One region of the Rhodococcus sp. RS1C4 genome, then DNA from elsewhere that is predicted to be linked to it. Evidence: predicted binding sites of a transcription regulator. Region 1 holds the regulator's gene; each other region holds the start of a gene.

Region 1 (7,280 bases):
CGGCCGACGATGTACGAGAACAGCTGTCCTCACTGGTGTTCGACGGTTTCGTGTTCGAGTTCGGATCGACGCGCCTCGTCCATATCCCGCGCTATCTCGACGCCGCGACGGCACGCCTGAAATCTCTGCCGAGCAGTGCCGGACGTGACGATGCAGGGATGGACGTCCTCGACCGCGTGTACGAGGCATACGACAGGATGCTCCGCTCGCTACCGGAGACCAAGCACCACACTTCAGCGGTGCAGGATGTGTTCTGGATGATCGAAGAACTGCGAGTCGGCCTGTTCGCGCAGAGCATCCGCACGGCCTATCCGGTGTCGGAGAAGCGTCTCGTGCGGGCCATGGAGGTCGCGGCACGATCGTGACCCGGCGAGCGTCAGTCGACCGCCGCAGCCTGCCGGTGCGCACGAAGATCGAGGATTTCCTTTTCGAAATCCTCGGCTGAGCTGAACGAGCGGTACACCGACGCAAACCTCAGGTACGCGACCTCGTCGAGGTCACGCAGGGGGCCGAGAATGGCCAGACCGACCTCGTGGCTGGGGATCTCGGCCGATCCCGACGCTCGAACCGCGTCCTCGACCTGCTGCGACAGAAGATTCAACGCATCGTTGTCGACATCGCGGCCCTGGCATGCGCGTCGCACACCCTTGACTACCTTTTCCCGAGAGAAGGGCTCCGTCACCCCACTGCGCTTCACCACCGCCAGCACCGCCGTCTCCACCGTGGTGAACCGACGTCCACATTCCGGGCACGAACGACGACGACGAATAGCCTGGCCCTCGTCTGCTTCCCGCGAATCCACCACGCGCGAGTCGGGGTGCCTGCAGAACGGGCAATGCATGGTTGAGCCTCCGTCGTAGCCGTCACGCACCCCCGAACGGCACACAGGAGGCGCAGGCTTCGAGGATACTCGGAGCGGAACCGAACCGGCTCCGTCCCCTGACAGACGAGGCAGACACAACACAGCGCTACGGACCTACTGTGCTGCTGACGACCGTGCCGTTCGAGACCGTGTCGCCCGATACCGTGTCGCTCTGGACCTGGACCGTGGCAACAGAGGGCGCAGAAACCGATTCGAGCGACGATGCGCGCAGGTTCGCCATTCCGACGAGCGCCAACAGCACCAGTGCGGTCCCCACCACTCCCGCCACCGCGCCGAGCACGGTGATGCGCTGGCTACGATGCGCCTGGTCCGCGCACCCCTCGGCCCGCCGGTCGTGCTGGCCGCCGCGCACCGCGGACGCGCCGACACGACGCCGACGTTGCATCGCCGCACGACGCTGCGACGCAGTCTGACGGGTACTGACAGCACGGCGAGTCTGCTGGTGCTGCTCCGTACGGACGGGCCGCTCGGTGGTGATGCTCATCGGAACCTCCGGTGTCGAACGAGACGTGGATTCGAACGCTATTCGATCAGGCGTTCGATGAACGCTTGTTCGAAAGTTCTATCACGCACCTCCGACAAAGTCAGTAGAAAACGCGACACGGATCGAACAGATGTTTGATCCAACAGCGATTACGGGCTAAGTTCGTGTCAGAAACCACACGTCACATCCATCCCACGCGTTCTGGTCTTCGAGCACGTTCGAGTTCCGGCACACGCACGCATCACGCAGGAGGACGCACGAATGAAAGACGAGACCTCTACTGGGTCGAATGGCACGGGGTCGAATGGCACGGGGTCGAACGGTAAGACTGCTGGGAAGCCCGCTGCGCCGAAAACCGCGGCGACGAAAAGTGCGGCCGGCAAGGCTGCGGCGGGCAAGCCTGCTGCCGTGCCGACGGCGAAGGCGTTCGAGGGCGAGGGAACGGATATCAACGCCGGACTCACCGAGCGTCAGCGCAAGGTGCTCGAGGTGATCCGGGCGTCGGTCACCGAGCGGGGATATCCACCGAGCATCCGCGAGATCGGCGATGCCGTCGGGCTCACGTCCACATCGTCCGTGGCACACCAGCTGCGCACGCTCGAGCGCAAGGGCTTCCTCCGCCGAGACGCCAATCGTCCTCGGGCCGTCGATGTGCGGGGGCTCGACGAGGTGCAAGCGGATCACGCGGCTGCAGTCGCCGACGGTTCTGCTCCGTCCGAGGACCAGCTGCCCACGCCGACTTTCGTACCCGTTCTCGGACGAATCGCCGCGGGTGGACCCATCCTCGCCGAGGAAGCCGTCGAAGACGTGTTCCCGCTCCCCCGCGAACTGGTGGGCCAGGGGTCCCTGTTCCTGCTGAAAGTCGTCGGCGAATCCATGATCGATGCCGCGATCTGCGACGGAGACTGGGTTGTCGTGCGTCAGCAGAGCGTCGCGGACAACGGCGACATCGTCGCGGCCATGATCGAGGGCGAAGCAACCGTCAAGACGTTCAAACGAACCAAGGGTGATGTCTGGTTGATGCCGCACAACCCCTTGTTCGAGCCCATCCCCGGCAACGACGCAGCGATCCTGGGCAAGGTCGTCACCGTGATGCGCAAGCTCTGAACAGCGCTCGTTCCACCACCCGGTACCGACATGGAGCGAACGTGACGTTCGGTCACTTGATGTGACCGAACGTCACGTTCGCTCCGTTCAGGGGGGGTGCGGCGGCGCGCTCTCGGGGTTACGACGGGGTCAGAGGTCCAGTCCTCGGCCGATGATCTCCTTCATGATTTCCGTGGTGCCACCGTAGATGGTCTGCACACGAGAATCCATGTAGGCCTTGGCGATCGGGTATTCCTTCATGTATCCGTAGCCGCCGTGCAGCTGTAGGCATCTGTCGATCAGCTTGACCTGGTTCTCGGTTGTCCACCATTTCGCCATGGCGGCTTCCTGCACGGTGAGCGTGCCGGCGTTGAGGAGTTCGATGAACTTGTCGACCATGATGCGTGTCGCGGTCGTTTCCGTGGCCAGTTCGGCGAGCACGAAGCGGGTGTTCTGGAATTTGCCGATGGACTTGCCGAACGCTTTGCGGTCCCGGCAGTACTGGATGGTCATGTCCAGCGCGGATTCCATGGCTGCGGCTGCGACGACGGCGATCGACAGGCGCTCCTGCGGCAGGTTCTGCATCAGGTAGATGAAGCCCATGCCTTCTTCGCCGAGGAGGTTGGCTGCGGGGACTCGAACGTCGGTGAAGCTGAGCTCGGCGGTGTCCTGGGCTTTCATGCCGATCTTGTCGAGGTTGCGTCCGCGTTCGAAGCCTGGCATGTCGCGTTCGACGACCAGCAGGCTGAAGCCCTGCGCACCCTTCTCCGGGTCGGTACACGCGACGACGATGACGAGGTCGGCGTTGATGCCGTTGGTGATGAAGGTCTTGGATCCGTTCAGGACCCACTCGTCCCCGTCGCGAACTGCGCGGGTCTTGATTCCCTGCAGATCACTGCCGGTACCGGGCTCGGTCATGGCGATCGCGGTGATGAGTTCGCCTGAGCAGAATCCGGGGAGCCAGCGCTGTTTCTGCTCGTCGTTGGTGAGCTCGATCAAGTAGGGCGCGACGACGTCGTTGTGCAGGGTGAACCCGATTCCGCTGTATCCGCCGCGGGTGGTTTCCTCGGTGACGATGGCGTTGTACCGGAAGTCCTTGACCCCGCCGCCGCCGAACTCCTCGGGCGCTGCCGTTCCCAGGAAGCCTTGCTTGCCAGCTTCCACCCAGACGTCACGGTCGACGATGTTCTGCTCTTCCCAGCGCGCATGGTTGGGGGCGACGTGCTGGTCCAGGAACTTGCGGTACGACTCGCGGAAGAGGTCGTGCTCGGGTTCGAACAGGGTGCGGTCCACGGGTTACTCCTTCGAGGGTGACACTTGTCGTGCGTTCCCTCGACACTACGACCGCGCCCGACCTCGGTCGATGACCGAGCCGCGCAGGATCGGTGACCGAACTAGCGGGTAGCGAGCCGGCTGAGTGCGCGCAGAGCCGGATAGCCGACGAGGATGCCCACCGAGCCCCATGCGATGCCGCCGAGGGCGACCGATCCGATGGTCAAGGTCAAATCGCCGATTCCCGCGACCAGTGCGGCCGCGACGACGGTGAGGTTGACCGGGTCGGTGAAGTCGACCTTGTTGTCGGACCAGATCCGGACTCCCAGTAGGCCGATGAGTCCGTAGAGGACGAGCGTGGCGCCGCCGATGACGCCGTCGGGAACCGTGAACACGAGTGCGCCGAACTTCGGGGAGAACGCGAGCACGATTGCCGTGACGGCTGCGACCCAGTACGCGGCTGTGGAGTACACGCGGGTGGCGGCCATGACCCCGATGTTCTCGGCGTAGGTGGTCGTTCCAGAACCTCCCGCGGCGCCCGCGACCGTCGTGGCCAGCCCGTCGGCGATGAGTGCGTCTCCTGCGAGGTCGTCGAGCGACTTCCCCGTCATCGCGGACACTGCTTTGACGTGGCCTACGTTCTCGGCGACGAGAACGATGACCACGGGCAGGGCGATCAGAACGACGGACAGCTCGAACGTGGGTCCACGGAACTCGGGCATTCCGATCCACGAGGCGGCCTTCATGGCGTCGAGTTTCGCTGCGTCGATCTGTCCGACCACCGCCGCGAACACCCAGCCGATGACGACTCCGACGAGAATGCCCAGGCGGCCGAGGAGTCCTGGACCGGCCACGGTCACCACGAGAATGGCGATCAGGGTGACTGCCGCGACAAGTGGTTGCGCCTCGAAGGACGATGTCGCCGCGGGGGCGAGGTTCAGGCCGATGAGCACCACCACGGCACCCGTCACGACGGGCGGCATGACTGCTTCGATCACTCGCCCGCCGGCAAATTTCACGACGAATCCGACTGCGGCCAAAACGATTCCGACGGACATGACGGCGCCGAGCTGAGCTGCCGGACCATCCGCCTGCGCTGCGCTGAGCGGTGCGATGAACGCGAACGACGAACCGAGGTAGCTGGGGATCCGGCCCCGCGTGATGATCAGGAACAAGGCGGTGCCGATTCCGGAGAACAGCAGCGTCGTCGTGACCGGGAACCCGGTCACCGTCGGCACCAGCAGTGTCGCGCCGAACATCGCGATCACGTGCTGCATGCCGATACCCACCGTGCGAGGCCATGACAGCCGCTCGTCGGGCGCCACGACTGCGCCCGCGGAGGGCGTCTTTCCGTCGCCGTGCTGGGTCCATCCGAAGTTTCGACTCACAAGCAGTGAATCCTAGAGGGCATTCACGCCAGAAGCGCGGTGACCGCCGCACGAGCCGCGGCCGAGCTGTCCGTTTTCAGGGCGGCGTCGGCAGCGGCACGGCACTGGTCGAGCGTGACGGAGGACAATTTCGCCCCGACGTGCGCCACGGCGGCGGACGCCGCGGACAGCGAGGTGACCCCCAGACCCACCAACACACACGCCAGCAGTGGGTCTGCCGCGGCCTCACCGCACACCCCGACGGGCTTGCCCGCTGCGGCACCCGCCTTCGCCGTGTGGGCGACGAGCGCGATGACCGCCGGCTGCCACGGATCGGTGAGGTCGGCCAGCTGCGGCGACATCCGGTCCGCAGCCATCGTGTACTGCGCGAGGTCGTTGGTACCGATCGACAGGAAGTCGACGTGTTCGAGAATGTGCTCGGCCATCAACGCCGCGGCGGGAATCTCGATCATCACACCGGGCTTCAACCCGCGTGCCCGCACGTCGTCGGCGAACGCTGCCGCTTCGGCCGCGGTCGCGATCATCGGGGCCATGACCCACGGCGTCGACCCCGTCGCTGTCGCGGCGGCGGCGATTCCGTCGAGCTGGCGAAGCAGAATTCCCCTGTCCTGCGCGGCGATTCGAATACCGCGGATTCCGAGGGCAGGGTTGGCCTCGTCGGCGTGGTTCGCGAACCGCAACGGCTTGTCCGAGCCCGCATCGAGGGTTCTGACGACCACCTTGTGGCCGGCGAAGGCGTCGAGCACCTCACCGTAGATCTCCGCCTGCTCCTCGGCCGTCGGCTCCACGTCGCGGTCGAGGAAGCAGAGTTCGGTGCGGAACAGTCCGATGCCTTCGGCCGCGGTCCGGCGAGCCGCGCGGGCACCGGCACCGTCCTGGACGTTGGCGAGGATGTCCACGAGGTGTCCGTCCGATGTCGAACCCGGCCCGGCCCACCGCGACACACGATCCAGTTCTGCCCGCGCGTCGGCGACGGCCTGTGTCGCCAGCGCCGCGTCCGGGTCGAGCACGATCCTGCCGGCTATGCCGTCGACCACCACGGGCGTGCCCTCGGCCACGTCGTCGAGACCGGACACGGCTACGACACACGGGATTCCGAGCTGGCGGGCGATGATCGCGGTATGACTGGTCGGTCCGCCGAGTGACGTCGCGAGCCCGACGACGAAGTCGGGGTCGAGCCCGGCGGTGTCGGCCGGCGCCAAGTCGTCGGCGAGAAGGATGGACGGAACCGTCGGGGCCGGCACGCCCGGTTCCGGCGATCCGAGTATCTGCGCGACGACCCGATCACGGACGTCACGCAGGTCGGTGACGCGCTCGGCCATCAGGCCGCCGAGCTTGGTGAACATCGATACGAATTGTTCGGTCGCGGCATTGGTCGCCGACGTCGCGGACGATCCCGCAGCGATGTGCTTCTCGGCAGCTTTCAGCCAGCCGCGGTCCTGAGCCATGGCCGCGTTGGCCGAGAGCACCTCCGATGCCGCTCCGGTGGCCAACTCTGCCCGGCCCCGAAGCCGACCGGCCACCACGGACGTCGCCTCACGGAACTTCTCGAGTTCGGGCCCGCGCGCCTGCTCGTCCAGCACCGTGTCGTCGACGGGCACGTCCGGCCGGCCGCCGGGCCTGATCACCGGGCCGTAGCCGACTCCGGGTACGACGGGCGTGCCGGTCAGAACCGCCGAACCGGCCAGTGCTGCTCCGGTCTCCCGGTTCTCGGCGAGGTGCGATCCCGTCATGTGTCCTCCTTGAACGAAAAGTGCGCGCGGCGAAGTGGGCGTGTGTCCGTATCCGCTGTGATCGACTTGTTGTGACTCAGATTACTCTTTGCTCTTGACATGTCAACAGATACGGGCGTAAAACAACATAAACCAACACGTAATCGGATCAGAGCCCAGCCCGTACGCACGACGGAGAGGAGGAACGGATGTACGCAGAGGAACGTCAACAATCGATTGCAGAGCTGATCACCAGTCGTGGACGTGTCTCGGTGGCCGATCTGTCCACCTCGTTCGGGGTCACCACGGAGACCGTTCGCCGGGACCTGGCGATGCTGGATCGCCTCGGTGTCGTTCGGCGCGTTCACGGCGGTGCGGTGCCCGCGTCGGCTCTGACGGTCACCGAACCCGGCGTCGGTGAACGTGAATACACGCGAGCCGAACAGAAGGATGCG
Region 2 (7,280 bases), on a different contig from region 1:
TCGATGCCGGAACGGTCGTAGGCGGCTTCCGGGAAATAGAAGATGCCGTACGCGAGCCCCTTCTCCTTCAGCGCCGTCAAATTCTCGACGATCTGCTCCGGCGTGCCGACACCGGGAAGACCACGGAACGCGTCGAGCGCCGCGTCCGCCTTCTCGGCCCCCACGTACTGCGTCAGACGCGCCTGAAGCCGGTCCAGCCTGTCCTTCACTTCTGCTTCCGTGGTCCCGATCGCGACGTTGTAGTTGGACGAGCGCACGATCGAGTCGAAATCGCGTCCGACCGCGTCGCAGTGCCCCTTCAGCAACTCCGACTTACGCGTGAATCCCTCCGGGGTGCCGTCGAAGTTGGTGTAGTCGGCGTACTTCGCCGCGATCTTCAGCGTGACCTTCTCGCCGCCGCCGGCGATCCACAGAGGGATGCCGCCTTCCTGGACCGGCTTGGGCCACACCCGAGCGCCATCGACCTGGAAGTACTTGCCGTCGAGCGTCGCCTCACCGGTTTCCCAGGCCTGCTTGAAGATCTGCACACCCTCCTCGAGTGCGCCAAGACGCTGCCCGGCGGGAGGGAAGCCGTATCCGTATGCCCGCCACTCGTGCTCGTACCAGCCGGCACCGATACCCATTTCGACGCGGCCGGCCGAGATCAGATCCACCGTCGCCGCAACTTTCGCCAGATACGCGGGATTGCGGTACGCCATCGACGTGCACATCTGCCCCAGACGGATGCGCGACGTCGTCGCCGCGAACGCGGACATCAGAGTCCAGGCCTCGTGCGTCGCCTCGTCCGTCGGCTCGGGGACGGTATGGAAATGGTCGTACACCCACAATGATTCCCACGGTCCGGCGTCGGCGGCGGATGCGAGGTTCCGCATCACGTCCCACTGCGCCGCAGGATCGATACCGACCAGGTCGAGTCGCCAGCCTTGAGGAATGAAGAGTCCGAATCGCATGACCGGAATCCTACCGATCCAGTAGGAATCACACTCCTCGACCGACACCGCCGATGACGGACGACCACGATGCCCGAAATGTGACACCAGCTACGCTGCAGGAATGTCCGCGGAGTATCAGAGCCGAACCGTCGAGCGCCTACGCCCGTTCGGATCCACCATCTTCGCCGAAATGACGGCGCTCGCCGTGTCCACCGGTGCCGTCAACCTCGGCCAGGGTTTCCCCGACACCGACGGACCCGCGTCGATGCTCGACGCCGCGAGGGGCGCCATCGCCGACGGCTTCAACCAATACTCACCCGGGCCGGGGTTGCCCGTTCTGCGCGACGCCGTCGTCGCGGACAGACAGCGCCGTCTGGGCATCGAGTACGACCCGGCAACGGAAGTGCTGATCACCGTCGGCGCCACCGAAGGCATCGCAGCCACCATTCTCGGACTGGTCGAACCCGGCGAAGAGGTTCTGCTCATCGAGCCGTACTACGACTCCTACGCAGCTGCCATCGCACTGGCCGGGGCACGACGCAAGGCCGTCTCGCTGGTCCCGGACGGCAACGGATTCGCGCTCGACACCGATGCCCTGGCCGCAGCGATCGGCCCGAACACGAAACTCCTCGTGGTCAACACACCGCACAACCCCACCGGGACCGTGCTCACACACGCCGAGCTGACGCGGATCGCCGACATCGCCTGTGAGCACGACCTTCTGGTCCTGACCGACGAGGTCTACGAACGACTGACCTTCGACTCCCCCGACTCGTCCGGTCGATCGGCGAGATCCACCCACGTATCACTCGCGTCTCTCCCTGGAATGTTCCAGCGCACGGTCACCGTGTCCAGTGCGGCAAAGACCTTCAACGCCACCGGCTGGAAAACCGGCTGGGCCTTGGGACCACGTGAGCTCATCGATGCAGTACGCGCGGCCAAACAGTTCATGACCTTCGTCGGCGGAACTCCGTTCCAGCCTGCCGTCGCGCATGCGTTGAATCACGAGGACGCGTGGGTGGAGAATCTACGTATGTCCCTGCAGGCCAAACGAGATGTACTGTCCTCCGCGCTCGCCGACGCCGGTCTCGACGTGAAGGCAAGCGACGGAACCTATTTCGTGTGCGCGGACATCTCGTCGGTGGGCGGAGTCGACGCCCTGCAGTTCTGCCGAACCCTGCCGGAGAGAATCGGAGTCGCGGCCGTTCCGGTCAGCGCCTTCGTCGACGATCCGACGCCCGCCTCCGGCCCGAGCAACTGGACGACGCTCGTACGGTTCGCTTTCTGCAAGAAGGACGACGTGCTCGCCGACGCCGCCTCCAGGCTACTCACGCTGTGATCCCATGAGTGCCCGTACGATTCCTGCCGAGTTCATCGCCAAGGCTGTCGTGCTCGCCGAGAGCGGTGGCGTCGACCTGTCCTACCCCATGACCATCGCCGGAATCGACCGGTCTTCGCTGCACGATCCGAGCAACCGGCTGACCGCCGAGCAGGTCACCCTGTTCACCCAGGCGGCATGGCAGGTCACCGGTGACGAACTGTTCGGACTTGCGTCGACGCCGATGCGGCGCGGAAGTTTTCGGGTCATCTGTCTGACGCTGATCCACTGTCCCGACCTTTCCGCCGCACTCAACCGCATGTCCGAGACGACCCGTGTTCTGTCGGGAATGCCCCCGATGCTGATCACCGGCGACGACGGGGCGACGCGGCTGACCATCCCGCCCGCCGACAACAGCCACCTACCCGAGCATGCGAGGGCTGCTGCCGGCAGATTGCTCACCGACTTCCGGATGGTTCTGGTGCACCGCTTCGCTGCATGGCTCATCGGAGGACGAGTCAAACTGCATTCCGTCGAACTCCCCTACGACCTCGACGATCCGTCCACGGGGAAGCTCTACGACCGAATGTTCGGTACGAGAGTCACTTTCGGAGCGGACGTAGCCGCTCTGGAGTTCGACAACTCCGCGATGCGAGCACCCATCGTGCAAACGGAGGACACTCTCGCCGAGTATCTCCGCGAATCCCCCAACCTCCTGTTCACGGCCCGCGACTACGACAGCACTGCATCCGCCCAAGTCCGACGTGCACTCGAACTCGGCCTGCAGGGTCAAGCACCCGGCACCGACGACATCGCGGACATGTTGTCCGTCAGCACCGCCCATCTACGTCGACTCCTGCGGCAAGAAGGCACGTCCGTCAACCAGATTCGTGAGGAAGTCCTACGAGACGCCGCCGTCTCCGGTCTGAGCCGCGGCGACTCGGTGGACGACATCTCCAACAGACTGGGCTTTTCCGAACCGTCCGCATTCCGCCGAGCCTTCAAGCGCTGGACAGGACAGACCCCCGGTGCCTACCGCTGACACCCCGTCCCGGTCAGGACACGCAGAACTCGTTTCCCTCGGGATCGGTCATGGTGATCCACGTGCTCGGACCGACCTGACCGCGGTGCGAGACCGAGGCCCCGGCGTCGACCAGCTTCTGGGCGATGGCCTCGCGTTCGTCGCCGACCCTGATGTCGAAGTGAAGACGGTTCTTGACCGTCTTCGGCTCGGGCACGAGTTGGAAGAGAACACGCGGGGTTCCAGGAGTGTCCGGATCGAAGATCGCCGCGCCGATCTTCCAGACCAGGTCGCCCTCGAACACCACGGTGTCTTCCTGCCTGGCGTGACCCGCCGCGATCAGGCCCTCGATGAACGCACCATCGGTGGGTTCGACGACCCACCCGAGCGCGGATGCCCACCATTTCGCCTGCTCATGAGGTTTCCCACTGTCCACCGTGACCTGAAATTCGTATCCCATGTGCACACGATAGGCCGATGCACCGACACGCATACGTCGGTCAGTCGACGTTCTCCGCAGCAGCGTTCAACGCAGACACAATATCGTCCAGGACGACGGGAATGGTCAGCACGGTGAGTCCACCGAACGCGAAGTTCTTTTCCACCGAGAAGCTTTCGGTCGAAGCGGTTCGTCCATCGGCGACGACGGGAAGCTCGGCGATGACCGGTTCCGCCAGGAACGCGGCCAGGGACGGCTTGTCGTACGCGACGACGAAGAGGACGTCCGATGCGATCGCCGACGCCTTCTCGTAACTGAGGTCGAAGTACACGGCCTCGGCGTCGTCGGTGGGATCGGACTGCTGAATCGACTCCTCGTTGACCAGACCGAGTTGCTCGAGGAACTCCACGCGCACGTCGTCGTCCTTGCTCACCGAGAACACACCGGGCTCGTTCGGCAGGGCGACCGTGATCGACTTGTCCTTCAGCGCGGGGTATTTCGCCGCGACCTCCGCGATGTTCTTCTCCGTATCCGCGACGACCGCGGCCGCTTCGTCCTGCTTGCCCAGGGCCTCGCCTGCAATCGTCACCTGCTCTTGCCACGACGCGGTCCACTGTCGCTCCGGATACGCGACGACGGGCGCGACCTCGGACAGCGCGTCGAACTCGGCCTGGCTCATGCCGGAGTAGGGCGCGAAGATCAGGTCGGGTTCGGCCAGGGCGAACTGTTCGATCGGGGCTTGGCCGGTGCCGTCTCCAGCCAACAATGTGGGAGTCGCGGCGCCGAGTTCACCGAGAGCGGTTCGATCCCACGGCAGCACGCCCTCGGCGTCGGCGCCGTAGCTTTCACCGACGAATGCCGGCATTGCGACCGGCACCACGCCCAAGGCCAGTAGAGCATCCTGGTTGGACCAACCCCAGGTGGCAACGCGAGTCGGGGCCGAGTCGATGGTGGCGCTTCCGAGAGCGGAGTCGATGGTGACAGGAAACGAACCCGCCGCCGCGGCCGACCCGGTCGCTGCGGACGTCTCGGTGTCGGCCGCAGAGTCACCGGAGTCGGTACTGCATCCGACCAGCGCCGTTGCCATCGAAGCAGCAACGAGGAACGCGGTGATACGACGCGTCGGCGACCCTATGTACATCGACAGAACCCTCCGAGAGTTGGTTTAGGTTCACTAAAGTAGCACGCTGGGAAGGGTCGCCTAACCTCGTAACCGCCACCCCTTAGTATGAGTGGAACATACGTTCGAATGCAGCTACGCTGGCGTGATGAGCGTGGAACTTCAGGGCTCGCTGTTCACCGACGACGAGGAGCGGTTCGGTCCTCTCGGATCGACCGTGAGCAGGCGGGCACTGTCGAACGGCGCATGGGTGGACGTGAGGCCGGGATGGGCAGGCTCGATCGATCTGTTCGACCGCCTCGTCGACGCGGTGGACTGGCGGTCGGAGCGGCGTCGGATGTACGACCGCGTGGTCGACGTGCCTCGCCTGGTCCGGTTCTATTCGGAATCCGAGCCGTGGCCGGATCCGGCGTTGGACGAAGCCAAGAACGCACTCGACGCACACTACGGCCGGGAACTGGGCGAGACGTTCGCGACGGCCGGATTGTGTTATTACAGAGACGGATCCGACAGTGTGGCGTGGCACGGCGACAACATCGGCCGCAGCGCCACCGAGGACACGATGGTCGCCATCGTCTCGCTCGGCGCCACCAGGCAACTGATGCTGCGCCCCCGTGGAGGCGGCACATCACTGAAATTCACACTGGGACATGGCGATCTGATCGTCATGGGCGGCTCGTGTCAGCGCACCTGGGAGCACGCCGTCCCCAAGAGCACCCGCGCGACCGGACCACGCATCAGCGTGCAGTTCCGGCCGCGCGGTGTCCGCTAACCGCGGCGAGTCTCGACGGCGGCAGCCAACACATCGAGTTGTGCTGCAGTGGTGTCCCAATCGAGGCACGCGTCGGTGATGGACTGGCCGTAGGTCAGGTCCTCCTTGCGTCCGAGCGTCAGATCCTGACGGCCTGCGACGAGGAAGCTCTCGAGCATGACACCGACGATGCCGTGCTCACCCTCGCCGAGGCGTCGGGCAACGTCGGTGACCACGTCGACCTGCTTGTTGTGGTCCTTGCGGCTGTTGCCGTGACTGGCGTCGATGACGACGCGCTCGGGTAGCGACGACTTCCGCAGACGCGCGACCGTGTCGGCGACGGATTCTGCGTCGTAGTTCGGTCCGTCGGTGCCGCCGCGCAGGATGACGTGGCAGTCCGGGTTGCCGGTGGTGCGAATCAACGCGGCCTGGCCGTCCAGATCGGTACCGGGGAACACATGGCTCGAGGCGGCAGCACGGGTACCGTCGACCGCGACCTGGATGTCGCCTTCCGTCGAATTCTTGATCCCGACGGGCATCGACAGAGCGCTGCACAGCTGGCGATGCACCTGGCTGGCTGCGGTGCGAGCACCGATGGCGCCGTAGCTGACCAGGTCCGCAATGTACTGCGGCGTGATCGGGTCGAGGAATTCGCACCCGACCGGCAGTCCGAGAGCGGAAATGTCCACCAGCAGCTGACGCCCCACGCGCAGACCGGAATTGATGTCGAACGAGCCGTCGAGGTGCGGATCGTTGATCAGGCCCTTCCAGCCCAGCGTCGTACGCGGCTTCTCGAAGTACACGCGCATGACGATGTGCAACCGATCGCCCAGCTCGGACACCTTCTCGGCGAGTTTGCGTGCGTACTCCATCGCGGCCTCGGTGTCGTGCACCGAGCACGGCCCGACCACCACGATGAGACGGTCGTCCGCGCCGTTCAGGATGTCGACCACACCGGCGCGGCCGCGACGAACCGTCGACGACACCGCGTCGTCGGCGGCGTGCTCACGTCGCAGCAACGACGGCGCCACCAGCGGGCTGATGCTGATGGTGCGCTGATCGTCCAACGACGTATCGGTAGGGGTGACAGCTGTAGTCATGAGAAATCCTTTTCGATTCTCAGACCGGCCCTCGGAGAGCTCCACGCACGCTTCGAGCCGGTCTGCATCCGGCTCGTGGGGTGGGGTCTCAGCGCATGGCGTCGCTGGCTGACCCACCCGGGGCCGGCCTGCTAAACCAGAAATACGTGCGCTGCATGGAACAGACGGTAGCACGCCTCTCCACGGGGGCGGGCGCGGCACCTGCGCTCATGCGTGCAGTCGGTTCGCCCAGCGGTCGCGAGGAGCCCCGAAGACCACGGACGGCGACGCAAGAGGGAACCCGGTGATGTTCCTCCTGCTCTCCAAAACCGATTCGATCCTCGCGGCACTGAATTCGGTTCCCGCCGAAAGGTTGTGGGTCGACCCGGATTGCGGGCTGAAGACGCGCGGAACCGTCGAGGTCGAGGCGTCGCTGCGCAATCTCGTCGAGGCGCCGCGCGCCGTTCGCTAATTCTGACCTCGATCCTCCGGTGAGCGGCGAAGCGCGTCGTTCACCTTCGCGAGGATCGGCATGGCGTCCTCCACTGCCCGACGCTCGGCAGCGGGGAGCTTCGCGATTTCGGCTGACAGCACCTCGATCCTGCGGTCGGCCCGGCGTT
Region 3 (7,280 bases), on a different contig from region 1:
GTCGGACTCCGTCGTCTCCAGCGCGCCGATCAGACCGAGGCCCATGACCATCGCGAGATCGGGGTTACCGCGCTCGAGAGCCAACCGACCCAGGCCGACGATCCCACCCGATCCGGGCAGCACCACGACGTCGTAATCGGGGTCGGTGCTGCCGGGTGTTCCGCTACCCAGAGCTTGGGTGAGGTTCCGGGCCGTCAGGTCGTATCCGCCGCCGGCGTCGGACGGCACGACCAGTTGGACCCGAGGAGTGCCGTCTGCGCCGGCGAACACCGCAGGCTCGGAACTGCATGCGCCCACGAGAACGGCAACCGCGACGCACACGGCGCTGGTTGCTGATCGAACTCTCGTAGTAGGCACCATGGAAGTGAACAACACTTTGTGACTGCGGTCACCCTTGCGATCACAGTTTCTTTTGTGTCCATTGTGGTCGCGCCGAACTGCGCTCCACGCTCCTGGCCGCGCAGTAGGGTCTTTTGGTGCGCAGAACCACGCTGGCGGCCCAGTTGCTGAGGTTGCAGCTGCTGATCGTCGTGGTCGTTCTGGTCGCCATCGGCGGGTTGTCGCTCGCCCAGTCGTCCGCCGCGTTCCAACGGGACGCAGGCCGCCGCGCACAGTCGGCGGCGGAAACTCTCGCGGCGAACCCCGTCGTCCGTCAGCTGTTGCCGTCGGCCCAGCCTCGCATCCGAACCGGTCTGCAGAGCGCAGTCGAATCCGTACGCGCGGTCTCCGGCCTCGACTACGCGGCACTCTCGGGCGTCGACGGTGTGGTGGTGCTGTCCACCGTTCCCGAGCAAGTCGGGACGACCGTGCAGACCGGTGCGGACGGATCGAGGGTCGGGCTCACCGACACGGCGGCAGGCAAAGCGGTCGAAGCGCGGGTGCCGGTGCTCGACGACTCGGGAACACTGGTGGGAACGGCCGTCGTCGGCGACCGATATCCCTCGGCCGTGGACCGGTTCCTGCAATCGGCACCCAATCTGATCGTCTACCTGGCGGTCGCGTCGGTGCTGGGCGGGCTGGGTTCGGTACTGCTCGCGCGGAGAGTCAAGCGTCAGACCCTCGGCATGGAGGCCAGCGAGATCCTCGACCTCGTCGGGCAGCGTGAGGCGATGCTGCGGGGGCTCAAGGAAGGCGTCATCGCCCTCGACCCGAACGGCCGCGTCGTGCTGATGAGCGAAAGTGCGCACGAGTTGCTGCACATCGAATACGGAAGCAAGGGCGCAACCGTCGACGAGCTCGGGGTCACCGGTCGGCTTCGCGACGTCCTTCTCGGAACCGTGGAGACCTCCGACGAGATCGTGCTGGTCGGCGATCGAGTCCTGGTCCTGAACACAGTCCCCGTCGTCGCCGACGGCAAAGCGGTGGGAACGGTCACGACCTTCCGTGACCGCACCGAACTGACCGACGTCGAGGAGGAACTCGGAGTCACCAAGACCAGTTCGACGGCGCTGCGTGAACACATCCACGAATTCGACAACCAGCTGCACACCATTTCCGGACTGGTTCAACTGCACGAATACGACGAGGTGGTGCGCTACGTGGACGGCCTCACCGCGCGCCGCGAGGATGCGACGTCGGTGGTCACCGATTCCGTCGCCGACGTCAGTGTCGCTGCGCTCCTGATCGCGAAAATCGGTGCTGCCGCGCATCGTTCGGTGACCGTCGACATCGTCGAGGGGTCCGCTCTTCGATCGCACGGGGGAGCGTTGTCCCGAGATCTCTGCACTGTCCTCGGCAATCTCGTCGACAATGCCGTGGCGGCATCGAGTGGACGGGTACGGATCGCGTTGCACGAGAACAACGGTGACATCGTCGCCGAGGTATTCGACGACGGACCGGGCGTCGACGCGTCGGACACCACGAATATCTTCGAACAGGGCTGGAGCACCAAAGGGGCGGCATCGACCGGTCATGGCTTCGGTCTCGCGCTGGTCCGGCTCGCGTGCAGGCGTCGGGGCGGCGACGTGACCGTCGGAAAGGACGGCGAGTGGACGGTGTTCCGCGCGATGATGAAGGAGTGAGTGTGATTCGGGTTCTTGTCGTCGACGACGACTTCATGGTCGCCAAGGTGCATTCGGGGTTCGTCGGGAAGGTCGACGGCTTCGAGGTCTGCGGCGTCGCCCACACGTCCGAGTCCGCGATCGACGCAGTGTCCGCTCTCCGGCCGGACCTCGTGCTGCTCGACGTGCACCTGCCCGGTGCCAGCGGTCTGGACCTCATCGGGACGTTCCGAGAGTTGGTGCCGGACCTCGACATTCTCGTCATCACCAGCGAACGAGAAGTCGCGTCCGTGCAGAAAGCGCTCCGGAGCGGCGTCGTGCATTACCTGATCAAGCCGTTCAAGTTCTCCGTGCTGCAGGCGCGGCTGGAGCAGTACCGAACCACGCGGCAAACCCTCGGGTCCTCGGCGGAGGCGGAACAGGCCGCCGTCGACAAAGCGTTCGGCATAACCGGTTCCGGCCAGGACCTTCCCAAGGGTCTGAGCCGCGTCACGCTGGATCTGGTCGAACTCAGACTTCGTGACGTCGAACGGCCGGTGTCGGCCACCGAGATGTCCGAGCGGTCGGGGATCTCCCGATCCAGCGCCCGGCGATACCTCGAGTACCTCGCGGGCATCGGACGCGTCGAGGTATCCCTGGACTACGGGAACGTCGGGCGGCCCGAAAGGCTCTATCTGCGTAAGTAGTCCATCACTCGACTGCCCGTCGGACAATGGCTGCGATCTTCTTCTCCGTCGCGTCGTCGAGCTCCGTCAGAAACCATCCCGACGGCATCAACAGGTCGTCTGCATCGTCCGGCGCGGACACGTTCGCCTTCTCCGACAACCCGAATGCAATGTACTTCTCTGCGATGAAGTGGCACAGAATCGGGCCCTTTCCCTTCGCGTATCCCGGCATTCCGTAGAACAATCGAGGTTGCAGCTCCGGTGCCGCAGCCAGAATCACCTCGTGCAGCCTGCGCCCCACGGAGTCGTACGGCGCGGGGTACGAGGCAATCTTCTCCAGTACTGCAGCGGTGGGGTCCTGTGTCGATTTCTTGGCCGGCATGCACGTCATCATTCCCCACTTCGGTAGTTTTTTCGTCCGTGTCGGACCCTCTCGGTATATTCGAAAGTATGTTCGATTCGGGGGTTTCGGCGGGATCGAGTACTGCGGGGTCGAGTACGGCGTGCGTGGCCGGATTGGCAGGCTACGCCGCAGTGTGCCGGGTACGGGAGAACATCGCCCGCGCCAGAACGGTGGAAGCGGTGTGCGAGATCGCCGACATCCGCCTCACCGACGCCGACACCACCACCACCGCCGCCGACAACACTGGTGGTGATCCGTTGACCGTTCTGGCGCAGGTGGTCACCGAGGTGGCGGTGACGCTGGGCCTGTCGCAGAGCGCCACGAGACCGTTGCTGACCGTCGGGCAAGAGCTGTCGCGGATGCCGCTCACGGCGCTGCGGTTCGTCTTCGGCGGCGTCGACTGGCCGCGGATCCAGGTGTTGACTGCCGTGTTGGGGAAGGCATCCGATGCCACCATCGCGGCTCTGGAATTCGAGGCTGTCGCTGCGGCGGAACGGTTGACGCCGCGGTCACTGCGACTGTGGTTGTGGCGACTGTGGTTCGCCCACGACCGGGACGAAGCCGCGGCCGCGCAGGAGAGCACGGTGCGCAGTAGCCGGGGGATGCGGGTGCGCCGCGACTGCGGCGGGGCATCGGTGCTCGAAGCGATCGTCACCGACCTCGAAGGCGCCGAAGTCGACGCATTGGTGACCGAGATCGCCGCAACGGTCTGCCAGCAAGACCCCAGATCGAGCACAGCGCTACGCGTCGATGGGTTGATGGCGTTGATCCACGGCGAACACGCCCTCGAATGCCACTGCGGCCGCGGTGAACGATGCCCGCTGGACGGTGCAGCAGACCGACCCGATCCTCGGCGGGGTCCGCTGGTGCAGATCCTCCTCGACGCCGAAACACTGCTCGGCTTACGCCAGAACCCCGCCGTACTGGCCGACGGAACCCCACTCGACCCGGAACTGGCCCGGCTCATCGCCACCGACGCCCACTGGCAAGGCCTGCTCACCGAACTCCACGACGTCCTCACCGCCCGAACACCACACACCCACCAACCCAGCCCAACCGAAACACAGACACAGGACGCGGACAAGACCGCTGCCGCGACGAATCAACGACAAGTACCGAGAAAAATGCTCTCGTCCCTACGGATTCGGGTGCCGCGCCTGATCCACCGCGGCCGGATCCGCCGAGCAGGAACCGTACCCACACCCACCAGCACACCCACCAACGGCAGAGGCATGCCCAACCACACCGGTCTGCCCAATAACACTGGTCTGCTCAGTGACACCGTTCGCGCGCAGATCACTGCGACGCTCTTGGCAGCGATCACCGCCGACCCCACCCTCGCTGCAGGACCCCACCCCGACGGCCACGGAGGCGACACCGAACCACCACCCGGCGCCCTGACCTACCGACCCACCACCGACCTCGCCGCCCGCGTACGCATGACATACCGCACCTGCACCCACCCCGGATGCGACGTCCCCTCCGCCGACTGCGAACTCGACCACATCGTCCCCTACGACCACCACGCCACCCACCGCGGCGGATGGACCATCGAGACCAACCTCCACCCCGTCTGCACCGCCCACCACAAACACAAAACCGCCAACGCAGCCACCGTCGCCTACCTCGCCGGCGGCATCATCCTCTGGACCCACACCACCGGCACCCGCACCCTCACCTTCCCCGAACTCGGATGCCCCACCACCGCACGCACCCGCCGACACCGACGCGGGCGACCCGTCCCCGAACCCGACACCACCACACCCACCTGGTGGGAACAACACATGTCCCCCGCCACACCCGAACCCACCACCGCAGACCTCCGACACGCACCCACCGACACCGCCCGCACCCGAATCCGACTCCTCCGCCGAAAACTACGACAACACAAAACCATCCAACACCTCCGCGAACGAAAGAAACCACCACCCTTCTGACGTCCGAGGACGTTAGGGTGACCTGCGGAAGGCCGCCACATGCAATTGACGTCGCAGGAGGACATCAACCGTCGGGGGCTGCGAGCACGGGACGCGATGGACCGCCGGCCGACGTTGCCGACACTGTGTGCGAACGGGGCTCGTGCGACTAAAGTGTCGGGATGTGAGGAGCGCAGACATCAACCCCACATTGCCCCTCGGCATCGATTTACTCTGGGCTGCAATTGTGTTGGCGTGCTTGTCGTTGACCATCGTTGCGTGGGTGTCCATCCTGGCTCGGCGGTGAACTCGTAGTCCAGCAGTCAGTGGCCCGCGCTGTACATGTAGAGCTGCGCACTTTCATCGTCCTGCGTCAGCACAATGGTCATCGAATCCATGCCGCCGGAGGCGGGATACCGTGTGGACAGAGCTCCAGACCGGCATACGAATCCCGCACCCGACCGGCTCCATCGGGGGAAAATTCGGATTCGCCGCCGTTACGGTCGATGCATCACCGAACGCCGCGTCCGCCTCGTATCGAGCAGACCACGCGGGCGCACCGACGAACTCCCAGAACACGAATGCCTCTGCGAATTCGAATCCCCTCGGAACAGTGAATCCATCTGCTTCCAGATAGTTTCTAATTTGATCCTCATCGACCGCCAGCTGCTCACCGGGCTCAGGAGAAGCACAGGAAGCCAGCGCTATGCATGCAAGAGACAGCACGACGCACATCCGCCATCTCAACCGCATGAAAACCCATTCCCTCTCCGACGCCTGCGCGCACGTTCGGTAGTTGACTGCGCACGCTTCGGCGAAGCAATGACGCGTTGATTATTCAACCCGCCGGGGCGCGGTACTGCATTCGAGGATTCGTCCGAGGGGTATCGCAGTCGAATGACTCGAGAATCCCCGCGCTGGTAATGATCGCGTAGGTCTCGATGTCCATTCCGAGATCGGCATCGAACGCCGGGACTGTTGCGGACAGTGCAACGATCAACCCATGGTGGCGAAGCGGTGAATGCAGGAACACATCGATCTGCCACCCCTCCGGCACCTGAAGGACAGTCCAAGCCGTCACGACGGGATCGTTCCCGGACACAAGGTCCCGGAGCACTAGTTGTCCGAAGTCGAGAGCGAATCGTCGTTCATTCGTGTGGTTGGGCATTGTCCGATTCACTAGAGGAGAAGGCGAGCAGCAACCCGTACGACGTTGAATGCTAGGTGCCGGACCATTTGTTTGCCTACTCTTCGAAACCGATCACTTGAGCCTGTTCCGAGAACACAGTGTCGGATGGACCGCGGTGTCGCTTTCGCACCGCCGTCGACGATAAGGACCATTGATGCTCGGAACGAAACAACAACGTGCAGTGAAAGCTGCGGGATCGGCGGCTCTGGCAGTGGCAGTGCTCGTGGCATGCACATCGAACACGAGACCCGAAGGGGAGCAGGTCGTAGACGACGCTGCGCTGGATCGCTTCTACCAGCAGCAGTTGGCCTGGGGCGCCTGCGGAACCGACTACGCGAGCACCGACGAGGAGACCAAAGCCATGGACATCGTTCCCGGGCTCGAGTGTGCGCGTCTCGAGGTGCCACTCGACTACGACGATCCAGAGAACGATATCGCCGAGATCGCGGTATCGCGCGTGCCGTCCCGAGGTGACGGACCCAGTACGCCGCTGGTGATCAATCCAGGCGGGCCGGGCGGGTCAGGCGTCGTCGGGGCGATCTTGACCGCCTTAGGGCTTGTCGAAAGCCCGATCACCGAGAATTTCGATATCGTCGGATTCGATCCGCGCGGTGTCGGTGCCTCACAACCGGCCGTGGATTGCTACAGCGACGAAGAAGCGGATGCAGGTTCTGTTCCGCTCGGATCGCTGGGTACGACAGTAGAATTCACCAGCGATGACACGCAAGCGATCATGAACAAATGCGCCGAGAGGTCGGGCGGTGTCGATGCCCTCGCGCACGTCGGGACCCGAGACACGGCGCGGGACATGGATGTTCTGCGAGCAGCACTCGGCCAGGACAAGTTGACCTACTTCGGTCAGAGTTATGGCTCGAGATTGGGAGCGGTCTACGCCGAACAATTTCCCGACCGCGTGCGCGCACTGCTGTTCGACGCAGCTGTCGATCCTCGCCTTGACGGCCACGAAGCAGTGCTCAGTAGTTACGGAGGGTTTCAACAAGCGTTCGACGGCTTGGCCACCGAATGCGCGGCCCGTTTCGAGTGCCCCCTGGGTAACGATCCAGCACGGGCGACCCTGAGGTTTCAGCAGCTGGTAAGGCCACTGCG
Region 4 (7,280 bases), on a different contig from region 1:
GTCGCATCGGGTGCTGCCGCGCAGACCACCGTGACGTACAGCGACGCACCGGTGGCGTACACGTGCGACACATGACACATCACGATCGGAGGAGTGCCGAGCCCGGTGAGCGCCTCGACGAGAGCGGTGGTGACCCGGGCGCGAACCGCGCTCAGATTCGACCAGCTCGTCGCTGTCTCGAGAGTCTCGGCCAGAGCGCCCGCGTCGAGCAGCGCGTCACGCAGATAGGGCGAATCGAAACGTTTCGCTTCCCATCGCCTGGCACCCTCGGGGTCCGTCACACGTCCGCCGGCGGCGATCACCACCACGTCTGCGGCCGCGGCAGCGTCGATCGCGGCGGCTGTGCCGTCGGGGCAGTCGAACGTCGCCACGGCGGTGCACCCGCCCTGCTCTGCGTCCTGCCCGGCCCGTCCCGCCAGCGCGGCGTCGATGGCGGATTCGGCTTCGTCGGACAGCCTCACGACCGTCGGTCTGCCCGGTGCCACCGACAGCTTCCGCAGTGCCTCGAGACCGGAGGCGAAGTCCGGAAAATGCCAGCACCGATACTCGGTGTACCGAGGGATCGGCCGCACTCGTACGGTCACCGACGTCACGATTCCCAGAGTGCCCTCGGAACCGAGGAAGATCTGCCGCAGGTCCGGTCCCGCCGCCGACGCAGGCGCTCGTCCGCAGACGGTCGTGCCGACGGGGGTGACGACGGTCATCGCCTCGACCATGTCGTCGAAACGACCGTATCCCGAGGACGACTGGCCCGACGACCGCGTCGCGGCGAATCCTCCGATGCTGGCGAAGGCGAACGACTGCGGGAAATGACCGAGGGTCAGGCCGTGACGGCCGAGCATCTCCTCGGCTTCCGGGCCGGTGACTCCCGCCAGCAACGTTGCGGTGCGAGATTCGACGTCGAGATGGGTCAGTGCGTCGAGTCGACGTGTGCTGACCGTGACGACGGTGTCGAACCATTCGCGGACCGGGTCGACTCCGCCGACGACGCTGGTGCCACCGCCGAACGGAACGACGGCGATCGCGAAGTCGCTGCAGTACCGGAGGAGGGATTCCACCTGCTGCGTATCCGCGGGGAAGAGGACTGCGTCCGGGGCGTGCTGCACCCCGCCGCGGCGCCGGGCCAGCAGATCGGTCGTGCTCTTGCCGCCGAGATACCGAAGTCGAACATCGTCGTCGGTGGAAATGTATGCGGCACCGACGATGTCCTCGAAACCGCGGCGTCGGTCGTCGGTCAGGCGCGACCGAGTCAGCCGCACCGGAGCAACCTCCCGCTCGGGCCGATCCGGTGCGGGGGAGATTCCCAGCGCGGACTGCAGCAGGTCTCGAACCTCGGACGGCAGAACGCGCTTGTTCTCAGCGGTTCCCCACGCATCCCAGACCATCGTCGAGGGCGACGCGCCGGGCAGCTCCACCGGGGGATGTTCCTGCATGATCTATAGTGTTACACAGCTTGCATATTTGTAACCCGGTCTCGGTTATCAGTTCTCGAGGCCACCGAGCGAGGTGCCGACAGTGAGTGACCAGTCCGTTGCAGGCTCGTCTGCCGTGAAGGATTCGTCCTCCGTCGAAGATCAGGTGCTCGACGCGGCGCGCTCCTGCATCCTCGAACACGGTGTCCGGCGCACCACTCTCGCCGAGATCGCTCGACGTGCCGGGGTCAGTCGGCCGACGGTCTACCGGCGCTGGGCGGACACACGGGCCGTCGTGTCGTCGTTGCTGACGCGTGAGATCGGTTCGGTCATGCCGTCGTTCGATCTCGACGCTCCTGTCCGACCACAGGTGTCCTCCGCCGCACGCGATGTGGCGGACAAGGTGCGTTCACATCCGCTGTTCGTCAAGATCATCGAGTCCGACTCGGACATCCTGTCCACCTACATCCTCCACCGGCTCGGCACCAGTCAGTCGCTGATCATCGACGCGCTCGCACCCGTCGTGGCTGCAGGGCAACGGGACTCGTCGATCCGCCCAGGAAACACGATTCATCTGGCGACCGTCGTTCTTCTCATGGTCCAGTCCGCAGTTCAATCGGCGAACATGGTCGCGCAGCGCATTCCCGGTGACGAGTTGATCGCGGAAGTCTCCTACGCCGTCGACGCGTACCTCAGCCCGGCTGGTCCGTGAGACCCTCCGGCAGTTCGGCCCCCTCCGGCAGTTCGGCGCTGAACGGCGCTCGACGTGAACACGATCTCGAAAAGCTCTGGGACGGTCATGTTGTCGACGTTCTGGTCGTGGGTGGCGGCGTCACCGGTGCAGGCGTTGCACTCGACGCGGCGTCGCGCGGGCTGAGCGTTGCTCTCGTCGAGAAGCACGATCTGGCGTTCGGGACGAGCCGGTGGAGTTCCAAACTGGTCCACGGCGGCCTGCGGTATCTAGCGTCGGGCCACGTCGGGATCGCCCACGAGAGTGCGGTGGAGCGCGGGATCCTGATGACCCGTACAGCGCCGCATCTGGTTCGGCGCCTCCCGACGATCATTCCGTTGCACGAGTCGGTCTCTCGGGTCGATGCCGTCGTGATCAGGGCTGGGCAGGCCGCAGGAGATGCACTCAGAGCGGCCGCCGGGACGCCCGCGGCGTTGCTGCCACGCGCAGATCTGATCGGAGCAGGCAGCGTGGTCGACGCCGCGCCCACTGTTCGGCGTCGCGGACTGCGCGGCGGCGCACGATCCTGGGACGGGCAGTTGGTCGACGACGCCCGACTCGTCGTGGCCGTTGCGCGTACAGCCGCGTCGTACGGGGCCTCCGTCCTGACCGGACTCGGCGCATCCGACGTGGACCGAACGTCGGCTCGGATCACCGATACCGAGTCCGGAGAGAGTACTCGCATCAGGGCGCGGATCGTCGTCAACTCCGCAGGGGTGTGGGCTGGTGAGATCGACTCCCGAATCACCCTGCGTCCCAGCCGCGGGACGCACCTGGTCTTCGACGATTCGACGTTCGGCGGGCTGAACTGTTCGCTCACCATCCCGATACCCGGTGAGCGCAACCGCTTCGTGTTCGCACTTCCAGCGCCGCTCGGCCGCGTGTACGTCGGATTGACCGACGAGGCGACCTCGGGCCCGGTACCGGATGTCCCCGTCGCCTCGGACACGGAGGTGGACTTCCTGCTCGCAGTTCTCGGCACCGTCGTCGACCCGGCGCCGACGCGCGCCGACGTCATCGGATCCTTCGCCGGGCTGCGTCCGCTGCTGGCCTCGGGTGACGGCGCTTCGGCCGACCTGTCCCGTCGGCACGCCGTGCTCGACGACGGTGCCGGACCCGTCGGTGTGGTCGGCGGCAAGCTGACGACGTACCGGTTGATGGCCGAGCAGGCCGTCGACGTGGTGGCGACGGCTCTCGGTGAGACGCTCGGACCTTCGCGCACGGCATCGATTCCGCTCGTGGGGGCCGCGACGCAGCAGACCCTCGATGCCATCGACGCCCCGGTGTCCGTGGTCCGGCGGTTCGGTGCCGACGCCATGCTCGTTCGAGCGCTCGCGGACCGGATGCCTGGTGGGTGGGCACCGGTAGCGGAGGGGATCGACATCTGTGAGGCGGAGTTGGCCTTCTCGGTGCAGTACGAGGGTGCTCGGTCCGTGGGCGATCTCCTCGACCGACGCACGAGGATCGGGCTGGTGGACGTCGATCGGGCGCGAGCCGTGGACTCCGCGGAGCGAGCGCTCGAGAAGTTCCTGCACACGCGTCGGTGAACATCTGTGGCACGCTGAACCCGTGCGCGTAGCGGTAGTGGCAGGCCCCGACCCAGGCCATGCTTTTCCTGCGATAGCTCTGTGCCTGAAGTTCGTCGAGGCGGGGGACGAGCCGGTGTTGTTCACCGGTTCCAGGTGGATCGACGGTGCGCGGGCAGCCGGAGTGGACACCCGGTTGCTCGAGGGTCTCGCTCCGCGGCCCGAGGACGACGACATGGACGCGGGCCAGCGAATTCACTCGCGCGCCGCATTCGTCGCGACGGAGTTTCTTCCGGATCTTCGGTCTGTATCGGCCGATCTCGTCGTCTCCGACATACTGACTGCCGGAGGCGGTATGGCGGCCGAGAAACTCGGTGTTCCCTGGGTGGAGCTCTCACCTCACCCGCTGTACTCGCCGTCGAAAGGGTTGCCGCCCATCGGAAGTGGTCTCGCGTGTGGCGTCGGATTCCGCGGTAGGCTTCGCGATCGGATGATGCGCGCCGCGACCGGACGGTCGATCGCACAAGGCCGAGCGCAGCGCAGTGCGGCTCGGGTCGGTATCGGACTTCCCGCGGAGGATCCGGGGCCAAAGGCCAGACTGATCGCCACGATCCCCGCTCTCGAAGTCCCGAGGCCGGATTGGCCGTCGGAGGCGCATGTCGTGGGCCCTTTGCACTGGGAGCCGACCAACGAGGTTCTCGAACCTCCGCCCGGCGACGGTCCGGTCGTGATGGTGGCGCCGTCGACGGCGTTCACCGGAGCGGTGGGAATGCTCGAGATGACGTTGGAAGGAATGCAGGGCAGCGGTACTCGCGTGGTGGCGTCGATACTCGACGACCCTCCGTCGTCGTTGCCGACGTGGGCCGTAGCTGGTCTCGGGCGTCAGGACGCGCTGTTGCGCGCAGCCGACGTCGTGGTGTGCGGTAGTGGGCACGGTCTCCTGTCGAAGGCTCTGATCCACGGTGTTCCGGTGGTCGCGGTCCCGGGCGGCGGGGATCAATGGGAGCTGGCCAACCGCGCCGAGCGTCAGGGAAGCGCCATCGTGGTTCGTCCGCCGACCCCGGAGTCGATCGGATCCGCCGTGCGGGCAGTGTTGGAGGGCCCGTCCTACGCCCGCGCTGCTGCTGACGCTGCGGCAGGCGCGCACGACGTCGACGATGCGGTCGAGGTGTGCCGCGCTGCTCTCGCCTGACACGGTTTCGGTACGGTTGTGCGGTGCGATTGACTGAATTCCGTGAACTGCTCGTCGAGGAGTTCGGCCAGATTCGGGGTGACTCGATCCTGGTCGATCACGTCATCACCGGAATCGACGGGCTCACCGGCGCCGAGGCGATAGAGGCCGGGGTCGATCCGCGTGAGGTCTGGCGCGCTTTGTGCAAGGAGTTCGACGTGCCGCGTAGTCGCTGGTGACAATTCTCGGCCTTTCCGCGTGTCGGATGACGCAATCGAACACGTGTTCGCCTATGCTGGGTGTCATTCGGTTGGGCTCGTCGAGTGCGGCTGGATCGAACGTGTCGGTGGGTGGCTCTACGGTTACCGACAACACGCTGAACTACGAACCACGCTGACAGACCGCACCGATACAGACCACACGGATACAGACCACTCAAGGAGATCACGATGCCTGCATACGATCGCGACAAAGCGCTCGATCTCGCACTAGCGCAGATCGACAAGAACTTCGGCAAGGGATCGGTGATGCGGCTCGGTGACGAGGTTCGTCAGCCGATCGCCGTCATTCCCACCGGGTCGATCGCCCTGGACGTAGCGCTCGGTATCGGTGGACTGCCGCGTGGCCGAGTCGTCGAGATCTACGGCCCGGAGTCCTCGGGTAAGACCACCGTTGCACTGCACGCAGTTGCCAACGCGCAGCGCAACGGCGGTATCGCCGCGTTCATCGACGCCGAGCACGCGCTGGACCCGGACTACGCACAGAAACTGGGCGTCGACACCGACGCACTGTTGGTCTCGCAGCCGGACACCGGTGAGCAGGCGCTCGAAATCGCGGACATGCTGATCCGCTCGGGTGCGCTCGACATTCTGGTCATCGACTCGGTCGCTGCGCTCGTGCCGCGCGCCGAGATCGAAGGCGAAATGGGAGACAGTCACGTCGGTCTCCAGGCTCGCCTCATGAGCCAGGCGCTGCGAAAGATGACCGGTGCGCTCAGCAATTCCGGCACCACGGCCATCTTCATCAACCAGTTGCGCGAGAAGATCGGCGTCATGTTCGGTTCCCCGGAGACAACCACCGGCGGTAAGGCACTCAAGTTCTACTCGTCCGTTCGCCTCGATGTTCGCCGTATCGAGACGTTGAAGGACGGCACCGACGCAGTCGGCAACCGCACACGTGTGAAGATCGTGAAGAACAAGGTTGCGCCTCCGTTCAAGCAGGCAGAGTTCGACATTCTGTACGGCAAGGGCATCAGCCGTGAAGGCTCGCTCATCGACATGGGCGTCGAGCACGGGTTCATTCGCAAGTCGGGCTCCTGGTTCACCTACGACGGCGATCAGCTCGGGCAGGGCAAGGAAAATGCTCGTAAGTTCATGCTCGAGAACCCGGACATCCGCGACGAAATCGAGAAGAAGATCATGGAGAAGCTGCAGATCGGGGCCGACGTCACGGCCACCGACGAAGCCGCGCCCGTCGAGTTCTAAGTCTGGGTAGTTGTCGGTGGATTCAGGCGAAGGTGGTGGCACCGAAGCGCAGGCGCAGGATGTCTGCCTTCGGCTGCTGACCGACCGAGCACGCAGCAGACATGAACTCGAAACGCGTTTGGCGAAGAAGGGATTCACCCCCGCTGTCGCAACGGCAGTGCTGGACAGGCTGACCACAGCAAAATTGGTCGACGATGCAGCGTTCGCGGAGCAGTGGGTGCATTCCCGGCACACGTATTCCGGCAAAGGCAAACACGTCCTGAGTCGGGAACTGCGCACCAAGGGCGTCAGCGACGACCTCGCTCGCATCGCACTCGATCAGATCGATGTCGAAGACGAGCGCGAGCGCGCCAGTGAACTGGTACGGAAGAAGTGTCGGACCATGTCTCTCCCGGAGCCGGGGAGTCCCGATGCGCGGTCCGAGCGAGACAAGGTGGTGCGCAGACTCGTTGGAATGCTTGCGCGTCGCGGCTACTCGCAGGGAATGGCATTTGCGGTCGTGAAGGAACAGCTCGACCGTCTGGGAGCCGAAACCGAAGACTTCGACGGTGATGATCTCGGGTGATCGTCCACCCGTGACCAGCGCATCCCGTCGAACACACGAGGCCCGCAACACCGATGGTGTTGCGGGCCTCGTCTTGTATCCGATCGACGCGAGGTCAGGCGGCGCCTGCGGGTCCTCCGCCGAAGTCGGCCGCCGGTACGACGGTACCGCCGGTCTTACGCTTCTTCTGTCGCATCCGACCCTCGACCACGGTCGCGAGCTTCGTCAGCAAGGAGTTGATCACGATCATGATGATCGCGACGATGATCAGCGACGGTAGGTAGTTGCCGTAGAACGCACCGACCTGCTGGCCGGCACGGACGACCTCGACGTATCCGATCAGGTAGCCGAGAGCCGAGTCCTTCAATGCCACGACCATCTGGGAGATGATCGCGGGCAGCATCGCGGTGACG

What was found. The regulator LexA, encoded in region 1, represses DNA repair genes until DNA is damaged. The targets are predictions, from matches to a motif close to CGAACANNTGTTCG.
Region 2: the regulator LexA is predicted to act here: its motif matches at 4,945-4,958, upstream of CH289_RS02640 (alpha-ketoglutarate-dependent dioxygenase AlkB).
Region 3: the regulator LexA is predicted to act here: its motif matches at 3,109-3,122, upstream of CH289_RS10465 (HNH endonuclease signature motif containing protein).
Region 4: the regulator LexA is predicted to act here: its motif matches at 5,115-5,128, upstream of recA (recombinase RecA).

What each region holds. Positions count from the first base shown of each region.
Region 1 covers NZ_NOXZ01000047.1:44,572-51,851, forward strand. The annotation lists gene hrpA (ATP-dependent RNA helicase HrpA) at 1-365, shown strand, start outside; gene nrdR (transcriptional regulator NrdR) at 377-841, opposite strand; gene CH289_RS23765 (hypothetical protein) at 969-1,367, opposite strand; gene lexA (transcriptional repressor LexA) at 1,776-2,474, shown strand; gene CH289_RS23775 (acyl-CoA dehydrogenase family protein) at 2,604-3,746, opposite strand; gene CH289_RS23780 (uracil-xanthine permease family protein) at 3,848-5,113, opposite strand; gene ptsP (phosphoenolpyruvate--protein phosphotransferase) at 5,137-6,846, opposite strand; gene CH289_RS23790 (DeoR/GlpR family DNA-binding transcription regulator) at 7,035-7,280, shown strand, end outside.
Region 2 covers NZ_NOXZ01000008.1:19,098-26,377, forward strand. The annotation lists gene CH289_RS02615 (LLM class F420-dependent oxidoreductase) at 1-950, opposite strand, end outside; gene CH289_RS02620 (pyridoxal phosphate-dependent aminotransferase) at 1,054-2,271, shown strand; gene CH289_RS02625 (AraC family transcriptional regulator) at 2,276-3,292, shown strand; gene CH289_RS02630 (VOC family protein) at 3,306-3,731, opposite strand; gene CH289_RS02635 (iron-siderophore ABC transporter substrate-binding protein) at 3,772-4,851, opposite strand; gene CH289_RS02640 (alpha-ketoglutarate-dependent dioxygenase AlkB) at 4,979-5,602, shown strand; gene CH289_RS02645 (3-deoxy-7-phosphoheptulonate synthase) at 5,599-6,681, opposite strand; partial or broken gene CH289_RS02650 (hypothetical protein) at 6,992-7,132, shown strand; gene CH289_RS02655 (MarR family winged helix-turn-helix transcriptional regulator) at 7,129-7,280, opposite strand, start outside.
Region 3 covers NZ_NOXZ01000022.1:122,405-129,684, reverse strand. The annotation lists gene CH289_RS10485 (Bug family tripartite tricarboxylate transporter substrate binding protein) at 1-357, opposite strand, end outside; gene CH289_RS10480 (sensor histidine kinase) at 477-2,021, shown strand; gene CH289_RS10475 (response regulator) at 2,024-2,686, shown strand; gene CH289_RS10470 (DUF1801 domain-containing protein) at 2,691-3,047, opposite strand; gene CH289_RS10465 (HNH endonuclease signature motif containing protein) at 3,173-5,005, shown strand; gene CH289_RS10455 (hypothetical protein) at 5,823-6,065, opposite strand; gene CH289_RS10450 (alpha/beta hydrolase) at 6,328-7,280, shown strand, end outside.
Region 4 covers NZ_NOXZ01000048.1:5,263-12,542, reverse strand. The annotation lists gene CH289_RS23900 (FAD-binding oxidoreductase) at 1-1,385, opposite strand, end outside; gene CH289_RS23895 (TetR/AcrR family transcriptional regulator) at 1,516-2,124, shown strand; gene CH289_RS23890 (glycerol-3-phosphate dehydrogenase/oxidase) at 2,121-3,689, shown strand; gene CH289_RS23885 (glycosyltransferase) at 3,712-4,860, shown strand; gene CH289_RS23880 (DUF3046 domain-containing protein) at 4,884-5,078, shown strand; gene recA (recombinase RecA) at 5,289-6,323, shown strand; gene CH289_RS23870 (regulatory protein RecX) at 6,340-6,888, shown strand; gene CH289_RS23865 (amino acid ABC transporter permease) at 6,983-7,280, opposite strand, start outside.